DNA from 3 places in the Paenibacillus sp. CFBP13512 genome. Region 3 is predicted to be linked to each of the others. Evidence: riboswitches for the same ligand, from Rfam matches in the RefSeq annotation. Region 3 holds a riboswitch; each other region holds the start of a gene.
What was found. A riboswitch is a leader RNA that binds a small molecule or an ion and turns the genes downstream of it on or off. The one in region 3 is predicted to bind S-adenosylmethionine.

Region 1 (3,289 bases), on a different contig from region 3:
CAGCAATTGATGACTTTTCGCCCATGTAGCAACGGCTTGAATATCAGTTACCATCATTAAAGGATTGGTTGGCGTCTCGATAAATACAGCTTTGGTATTGGGTTGAACTATTTTTTCTAATGCTTCTAGATCATTGGTATCTACATAAGAAGCAGTCACTCCAAATTTGGATAAAATACGTTCCAAAAGACGATATGTGCCGCCATACAGATCAAGCGATACGACCAGATGATCTCCCTGACCGAACAGCGCAAAGATCGTTTGCAAAGCAGCCATACCGGAACTACAGGCAAATCCTGCATCTGCTGATTCTAATGCTGCTGCGGCTTGTTCAAGTACAGCGCGAGTTGGATTGGTTGTACGAATATAATCAAAGCCTGTACTTTTACCAAGAGCGGGATGACGGAATGCGGTCGATTGATAAATAGGAAAATTAATCGCTCCGGTTGTCGGTTCATTGATAGAACCGATCTGTGCCAATCTGCTTTCAATGTTAAGAGTTCGTTCGCTTGAATGATGATCCGTCATACTATAATTCCTCCTCTGGAATAACAATCGATTGGGTTTATCACAAATTTAGATACAGTAATTACCAGCTTCAGCTTTAGCACTTTCCAAATCATAAGGTGTTTCTTGGTATACATAATAATTCAGCCAGTTGGAAAATAATAAGTTCGCATGCGCACGCCATGTGGATGGTGGTGTACGCGATGGATCATTATTTGGAAAATAATTTTTCGGTGGTGCGACATCCATTCCTTTGGCGATATCACGTTCATATTCCCATTTCAGTGACAATGGATCATATTCCGAATGCCCTGTCACAAAAATTTGACTGCCGTCTTTAGTTGCCGCTAGATATACGCCAGCTTCTTCTGATTCTGATAAGATTTCTAATTCAGGAATCTTGGCAATATCTTCATGACGTACTTCGGTATGACGAGAATGAGGCGCAAAGTATAACTCATCAAATCCTCGTAGTAATTTTACATTTTCTTTATTTAAAGTGTGTGGAAATACACCAAAACATTTTTCTTCCAAATCTACTTTGGGTACACCGAAATGATGATAAAGACCTGCTTGTGAAGCCCAACAGATATGCATGGTTGAAGTGACGTTCTTTTTACTCCAATCAAAAATATCTTGAATCTCTTCCCAATAATTCACATCTTCAAAATCCATCGTTTCTACAGGAGCACCCGTCACGACCAGACCATCAAAGCGAAGATGTTTGACTTCTTCAAACGTTTTATAAAATAAGTTCAAATATTCAGTAGATGTATTCTTCGATGTATGCGATTGCGCATGTAATAAATAAATATCGATTTGAAGCGGACTATTTCCTAGCAAGCGCAATAATTGGGTTTCGGTTGTTTCTTTCGTAGGCATTAGATTTAAAATAGCAATCCGTAATGGACGAATATCCTGTTGAAAAGCTTGACTGTCGTCCATGACGAAAATATTTTCACCTGTTAATACTTCTTTGGCGGGTAAGCTATCCGGAATCTTAATTGGCATCTTCATTCACTCCTTGGATGTGTGTATTTCTTATCATTCAGGAGAAAGCTTCATTATGCGTATATACAAAAATGACCTTTCTCCTGATACTTGAGAAAGGTCATTTGCGATATTGTCGCGTATATAATAGACGCCTCTCTCATCTGTCAGCAGATATTAAGTCTAAAATAATGCTCTCAAACTTATATCTCTGCAAGAATTAGCACCGTGCGGTCATACCGCCGGTTGCCGGGTTTCATCGGGCTAGTCCCTCCACCTGCTCTTGATAAGATTTGCTTATTCAATTTGTAATTACATTAATTCAATACTTTTCTTATACCATAATTTATACTATTCTACCGTCTGTCGTCAAGTGCTGTCAAAAATGTCTTGTTTTGAACCGATAAATAGGTTGTTGGTAACTGTATTGGTTGATTTCCAAGCAGGATTCTTATTTAAGCTTGAAAGGCTTCCATGACCACGGTATACTTAACAAGTATTTGACGTTTTTTCATAGTTTTCATAAATATATAGATAACAAAGAGGTGAATTTCAAAATGGAAGGCGACCCGAGGCCCAGTTGGCAGCAGGACGGATGGACAAATTGCAGGAAACAAACGACAACCATAGGGCACTTGAGTAACGCGCCATTATTGAAAAATCTTCTCCGTTTTTCATAAATTATAGCGAAGCTTTGTAAATAAGTGTGCGGTTGCCGCTTCTTTCCCTGCTCATTTCATAATAAAGGGGTAGAACACAATGAAAGTTCGGCACGTCAATGCTGGAGCATTCACTCCAGTAGAAAATATTACCGACACACTGATCGCACCTGAAGAAGGATTTTATTGGATCGATGCAGATTTGGAAGATTTGATTGAACTACAACCGCTCTTTATGCTCCATGATCTGGCTGTAGAAGATTGTCTAAGTGAAGAAGAACAACGCCCGAAGATCGAGATTTATGAAAGTCATTACTTTATTGTTGTGAACAGTATTCGTTTTGATAACGAAGAGATTTTTTTGCGCGCCTTGAATATTTTTCTAGGACGGCATTATATTATTACAGTCACCAAGCAGAAAATTAATGAATTGCGTGTACTCAAGCCTATTTTATGGGAAGAAGAAGTGAGTCGCGCCGATAAATTTATGTATTTATTAGTCGATCTGGTGGTTGATAATTACTTCGCTGTTGGTGATCGGATTGAAGATCAAATCGAACTGTTGGAAGAAAATATATTGATGCATACCAAAAAGTCGCATTTGAATGAAATTATTGGTCTACGTGGAGAAATTCTATGGCTCAAGCGTGTATTGGGACCACAGCGTGAAGTAATCAATACATTGAACAAAAAAGACTTACGCTTAATTGACGATCAATTGCAAAAATATTTCAGTGATGTATACGAAAATGCTGTCAAAGTCTCTGAGATGTTCGATACGTTCCGCGATCTGATGGGTAACTTACGAGAAGCTTATCAGTCCAGTATTTCGAACCGAGCGAATGAAATTATGCGTGTCTTTACAGCTATTACAACAATATTTATGCCATTGACTGTGATTACCGGTATTTATGGGATGAACTTTGAAGATATGCCTGAATTACATTGGCGCTTCGGTTATCCGCTCGTTATCGGGATTATGATCACGTTAGGTCTAACGATGTTTTTCACCTTCCGCAAAAAAGATTGGATCTGAAAAGATTAAAGCTGCCCTTATTCATCGTCATATGATGAACAAGGACAGCTTTTTTTGATTTTACTGGATCGCGCTTATGGTGCCAAGCGCTGGTTGT
Region 2 (3,289 bases), on a different contig from region 3:
ATGCTGAACATCTTATTGTTGTCGATCTGACTACCTGAATATTCAGCAGAATTACCACATATAGACGATTCTTTATCTATATTTATCTTCTAGAGAAATGAACCACTAGACGATCGCCAAGCATTTGTAGAATCTGAACAATAATGACCATGATGACTACAGCCACTAACATTATCGCTGTATCATAGCGATAATAACCATAGTTGATCGCAAGTGTTCCGAGTCCTCCAGCACCAATCATTCCTGCCATCGCTGTATTTGATACTAGAGCAACGACAGTCACTGTCAATCCGGCAAGTAGTCCTGGCATAGCTTCGCGTACAAGTACACGTGTGACGATCTGCCAGAGAGAAGCTCCCATGGCATTGGCTGCTTCAATCACGCCACGATCTACTTCACGCAGTGCTGTCTCCACCAATCTGGCAAAAAACGGTGCAGCTGCAATGACTAACGGTGGAATCGTTCCCAGTACTCCGATTGTTGTACCTACTAGAATTTGCGTTAATGGCAATATGGCTACGATCAAAATGATAAACGGAACCGAGCGCAAAATATTAACGATAAATGCAATCACCGCATAGAAATAACGTACCCAAGCTACCGTAGAACGTCCTGTAATAAATAGTAATATACCTAGAGGCAATCCTAAAATTAAAGTAAATAACCCGGAAGCACCTACCATTTTGAGTGTATCTAGCGTTGCTGTACCGAATTCATTCCAATCGATTTGTGAAAAATCCAATTCACCCATCAGTTGATCACCTCCACATCCAGACCTTCAGCAGTTAATCCATCGAGTGTACGCTTAATGTCTCCTTCTGTTCCTTCAAAGCGAACAATCAGTTGTCCATAAGGTACATTTTTTAATGTTGAAATCGTTCCTTGCAAAATAGCAAAATCGACACCTGTATGACGTACCGTTTGCGAAAGAATCGATTGATACGTTTTGTCACCTAAAAATGAAACTTTAACAGTTAAAGAATTGGGAACATTTGGTGCTGTCCAAGACGTGTTCAATAGTTCAGCATTGTTGGATTCATTTAAAATAAAATCACGTGTCACTTCATGCTGTGGCTTCAAAAAAACGTCAGTGACAGGACCCTGTTCTACAATCCCACCACGATGAATAACAGCTACTTTATCGCAGATGCTCTGAATCACATGCATTTCATGTGTAATCAAAATGATTGTTAAATTAAACCGCTCATTGATATCAACTAACAATTTGAGAATCGAATTGGTGGTCTGAGGATCAAGTGCCGAAGTAGCTTCATCACAAAGTAATACATCAGGGTCACTTGCTAGTGAACGGGCAATTCCTACACGTTGTTTCTGTCCGCCAGATAATTGCGCAGGATATTTACTTGCATGATTCTCAAGTCCAACCAGAGCTAATAATTCTTTCACTTTTTCTTTAATTTTACGTTCTGGTGTTTTGACCAAGCGTAAAGGAAAAGCGATATTCTCATATACCGTTGCTGAAGATAATAGATTGAAATGCTGAAAAATCATTCCTATTTTACGTCGTCTCACTTGCAACCGTGCTTTGTTAAGCTTGGTCATATCAACGCCATCGATCCATACTTCACCGGAAGTTGGACGTTCAAGTAAGTTGATACATCGGATTAACGTACTTTTACCTGCACCCGAATGCCCAATTACACCGAAAATCTCACCTTTTTCGATCTTCAAATCGATACCGCTTAACGCAGGACTTAGATTTTTACCTTTGCCATACGTTTTAGTTATATTTTTTAACTCAATCACAGATGGGTGCTCCTTCCTTCTATCTCTTCATTCCTCAAGCGATATTACATTAATCATATATAAACCATCGAATAAGTCGGATATATTTTCATTATAATATATGTCGGTATTCGCTTCTCTCTTCTTTATACAAAAAAAGAACCCTTTCGCAGAAAAGGGTTCTCTATTATTAGAGATACTTCCTTCTCATCTGCCAAAATCACATTGCATTGACTGCACATGCCATTTTGAAGGAATTAGCACCATGACATTTTGGAAAATAGATTGCTACATTCACTGCAATCTATTTTCTAAAATCGGTTGCCGGGTTTCATCGGGCCAGTCCCTCCACCACTCTCGATAAGAAAATATGAAAAATTCGAATGAAAATGAAAATCTTTTCTCAGTATATTGAACTTCACACGCTTTGTCAAAGCAAAAATAAACATTTCCTAAGGAAATTAGAAATATTTTATTATTTAATAAAGTCGTTATACACAATCAGTATTGATTTTAAAGTATCCAGAAGCATATTAATAGTGTTGCTTTTATAGATTCTGTCCTATTTTGCCACGTGTACCACGGCTTAATTGCCATACTCGTACACTCATATAACATAACACACCGAACAAAATCTGAATCAATAGCGTATGCAACATACTGGAGAAGAAATACCATTCAGGTACTTTCATCGTTACAATATTCAACATTCCGCTTAGAATCTGCATAATGATAAAGACGATAGCTGTTACACCTAACTTACGAATACCCGGATTATACGGATGACGACGGTAAGCATAGTGTGCTAGAACCGCAATTACGATTAACAGACTATATGCTGCTACACGATGGAAAAAGGCTACAGCTACCCCACCGGATAATTCCGGTAAGATTGAACCGTTACACAGTAGTACTCCTGAACAACCACCTCTAGAATCGGTATGAGTTACAAAAGCACCTGTATACACTACCATATACGTATAGATCGTAGCAAACCACGTCAGATTACGCATCCCTTTACTCACCGGTGGTTCATCAGGAATCGGTAAATCTCCTTTTTGCTGATCCATCCGTCTTGCTCCAAGTGCCATCATCGACGAACTTGCAAAAGCAATCATCGCAAATCCAAAGTGAAGCGCCATAATAGGAGCAGATTGTGAGAATACAACAGCCAATGCGCCCATTACTGCTTGAACTAACACAAATAGTAATGTTAATGATGCATATACTTTAAGCTCACGATGCTTATTAAAAAAGATAAATCCGATAAAAGAAAATAATGCTGTTAAGCCCGCTAAAGCACTAATTGCCCGATGCGAATACTCGATAAGTGAAGAAATCGTATACGCTGGTACAAATTTGCCATGACATAGCGGCCATTCTGTTCCGCAACCGAGCCCTGAACCTGATTTCGTTACTACAAGTCCCCCCATTGTTGCTAAAAACATAACAACACAGGTGATAAAGCTCAACCATTTTAGATGTGTAGTTGTTATTCTGAACTTTCTTGCCATTTAGAGAATCACCCGCTATTTTATATGAT
Region 3 (3,289 bases):
CTCTGGCAATACAGTAGGTGAGATTCCAAGTACACTACACATCTCGTCTGACCAATTTCCTTGCTCTACATCGTATAAAAGAGTCTCACATGCTTGAGAAGGTTCATAACTTAACGATCCACTGAGCGTATATGTCACCCAATCACTAATACTTGTCAAACGATGTAACCGTTGATACTGCTCTGAACGGCGTTCGCGTAACCCGACTAATTTCATCGCTGAAAATAAAGCAGATGGTGTTCTTCCTGTTCTATGATAAATAGACGATAGATCTGTATACTGTTCTTCCCACTCTCGTCCACGGTTATCAATATTCGGTAATCCTAAATACGATTCTCCTGCTTCGTCGATCAATACAATCCCTTGACGTTGACTAGTCGAAGTAATCGCTGTGATATGAATATCAGGTACTCTAGATAATGCTACCTTCGTCAACCCGGCAATCTGTTCCCACAATACTTCAGGTACAAAGTGACGTGCATCTGGATACTGTTCATCATTATGATAGACAATATCAGCGCGTTCGATCGATAATACGTTCCCATGGATATCAACAACGGCTACACGGGCATTACCTGTACCAATATCAAAGACTAGATAAGCTTGTTGTGTCATTGTTCATATCCTCCAAGATTGCTTTATTGTAGAGCACTTTCACATCGGTCTGCTGATGTTCGAACCAATCAATTAACGCGGTATTCATAATCTCTACATGATGATCTTCTACTTCATAAGTAGCACCTGCTAGATGCGGAATGGCTAATACATTCGGCAATGAAATCAATTCATAATCTTTGGGAAGTGGTGGTTCTTGATCAAATACATCAATAATCGCTCCACGAATCTGATTCTGTTGTAACCGTTCAACCAGTGCATCATGATCTACCACAATCGAACGAGCCGTATTTACAAAAATAGCGTCGCTTTTCATCGATTGTAATAATGTTTTATCGATCAATCCTTTGGTATCTTCAGTGACCGGTAAATGAATTGATATGATATCGCTGGTTGAAAATAACTCCTCTAACGATACTTTCTGATCACGTGGATCTGGGCTTGTCACATAAGGATCGTAATAACGAATATCACAAGGAAAGCTACGTAGAATACCTGCGGTACGCTGAGCTACAGCTCCAAAACCGACCATACCTACGGTTTTCCCTGCTAGTTCATTACCTTTGAATTTGAGATAAGCGGTTAAACTGCCGCTTTGCCATTGTTTGTCTTCCAACCATTGGCTGGATGGAATAATACGACGTAGAAAAGTAATCAGACTGCCTACAACCATTTCTGCTACAGCCTGTGCATTACGGGCAGGCGTATAAAAGACTGGAATACAGTGTTTGGTGGCAACAGGAACATCTACATTGGAAGGTGTTCCCCGGCAGACACCGATAAATTGTAGATTGGGCACCGATTGAATAACTTTTTCAGTCACCAGATCAAGTTCTGCAATCAGTCCATCTGCTTGTGTTTCTTGTAATAAAGAAATTAATTCGTCTTCTTGATAGGCTTGTCCATGATCTTTCCAACAACGATAGATAACTTCTCCAAAAGTATCCGCGAGTTGCTGACGACCTTGCTCGTTATAAGGGGCAGTAATTAATATTTTCATTATTGAATCTCCTTTGGTACACTTAGGTGCAGTGTTATTTAAGTGAAGCTTTAAAGTAAGAAAGTATAAACTTATAGCATGTTCTCCTTTTGATCCAAATGGAAGGATCATTTGAGATATAGATATGATGAGTAAAAGGATAAAATATAAAAAAACCTCTTTCCCAAATCAAGGAAAGAGGTTATCTAAATATTCACTATACTGTTGTATATCTACAAACAGCTAATGCAATAATTCATCCTGCTTTCCTATCTCCCAAGCGATTCAAGCTTGCTGGAATTGGCACGTTTTTGCCGAGGTTTCGTAGGGCCAGTCCCTCCACCTCTCTGGATAGAAAATCTAATGTATGCAGTTGTCGAAAAAACTTGCAAATCAGGATCAGACACGATAAGGTATAAAACATCTAATTTTGTCGAATTCGAAATAATTTTCTTAATTCTAATTAAACCTAGTAAAAAAGTCAACATTAAATCTAAAATTTGATTTATGATAAATACAACATGTACACATCGTATGTATAATTTAAATTGTTTGATGTATTTTGAAAGGAGCTTGGTATATGTCTACTTATATTGATCAACAAGATGGGGTATTTCCTTCTGTCTGCTCACTCGATTGTCCCGATCAATGCGGACTGCTTGTTCATAAAGAAAAGGGTAAAATCGTCAAAATTGCAGGCGATCCTAATCATCCTGTTACTAAAGGCAATATCTGCAATAAAGTTCGCAATATGGCTGAACGTATCTATGATACAAAGCGTCTGACGACTCCGCTTAAACGTGTTGGCGCTAAAGGAGAAGGATCATTTGAGCCTATTTCGTGGGAAGACGCTATCTCTACCATTACATCGAATTGGAAACAAATGATTGCTACATCAGGTCCTGAAAGTATTCTTCCTTACAGTTTCTACGGAAATATGGGTAATCTGTCAGCAGAAGGTATGGATCGTCGCTTTTTCCATCATATGGGTGCAAGTCTATTAGAACGTACGATTTGTACAGCTGCCGGTTCAGCAGGATATAAATATACAATGGGTGGCAGTATCGGTACCGATCCTGAAGATACTGTAGATACACAGCTTTTTATTTTCTGGGGAATCAATGCAGTAAGTACTAATATGCATCAAGTCACTTTAGCTCAACAAGCTCGCAAAAAAGGCGCTAAAGTGATTGTTATCGATGTTCACAAAAATCAAACCGGTCGATCAGCAGATTGGTTTATCCCTATTTTGCCGGGGACGGATAGTGCACTTGCTCTAGGCATGATGCATATTTTATTTGCCGAACATAAAGTAGACCAAGCTTTTATGGAGCAATATACTGTAGGGCATGAACAACTTCGTGAGCATGTGAAACAATACGATCCAGCCACAGTATCTGCGATTACAGGCGTACCTGTCGATGATCTGTATCGTTTAACACGTATGTATGGAGATGCCAGCCCTGCTCTAATTCGCATCGGAAATGGATTACAACATCATGACAATGGTGGTATGAATGTACGTACCATTACGTGTCTGCCTGCGATTACAGGGCAATGGTTAGTACGTGGCGGTGGTGCAATCAAATCCAATACATTCCAGCTTAGCTTTAACGAAGAAGCATTACAGCGTCCAGACTTGCTCATCAATCGCAATACGCGCTCTTTCAATATGAACCAATTAGGTCGTGTATT

Region 1: linked by a shared signal. The riboswitch ahead of metA (homoserine O-acetyltransferase MetA) and the one ahead of PaeCFBP13512_RS02170 (2-hydroxyacid dehydrogenase) in region 3 are both predicted to bind S-adenosylmethionine.
Region 2: linked by a shared signal. The riboswitch ahead of PaeCFBP13512_RS13730 (methionine ABC transporter ATP-binding protein) and the one ahead of PaeCFBP13512_RS02170 (2-hydroxyacid dehydrogenase) in region 3 are both predicted to bind S-adenosylmethionine.

Annotation. Positions count from the first base shown of each region.
Region 1 is NZ_QGAD01000004.1:204,027-207,315, reverse strand. Features, by position in the region: gene PaeCFBP13512_RS07495 (aminotransferase class I/II-fold pyridoxal phosphate-dependent enzyme) at 1-528, opposite strand, end outside; gene metA (homoserine O-acetyltransferase MetA) at 577-1,518, opposite strand; SAM riboswitch class I at 1,655-1,790, opposite strand; gene corA (magnesium/cobalt transporter CorA) at 2,257-3,192, shown strand.
Region 2 is NZ_QGAD01000008.1:192,763-196,051, forward strand. Features, by position in the region: gene PaeCFBP13512_RS13725 (methionine ABC transporter permease) at 83-751, opposite strand; gene PaeCFBP13512_RS13730 (methionine ABC transporter ATP-binding protein) at 751-1,767, opposite strand; SAM riboswitch class I at 1,951-2,113, opposite strand; gene PaeCFBP13512_RS13735 (COX15/CtaA family protein) at 2,295-3,194, opposite strand.
Region 3 is NZ_QGAD01000001.1:493,185-496,473, forward strand. Features, by position in the region: gene PaeCFBP13512_RS02165 (FGGY-family carbohydrate kinase) at 1-615, opposite strand, end outside; gene PaeCFBP13512_RS02170 (2-hydroxyacid dehydrogenase) at 587-1,615, opposite strand; SAM riboswitch class I at 1,861-1,952, opposite strand; gene PaeCFBP13512_RS02175 (molybdopterin oxidoreductase family protein) at 2,175-3,289, shown strand, end outside.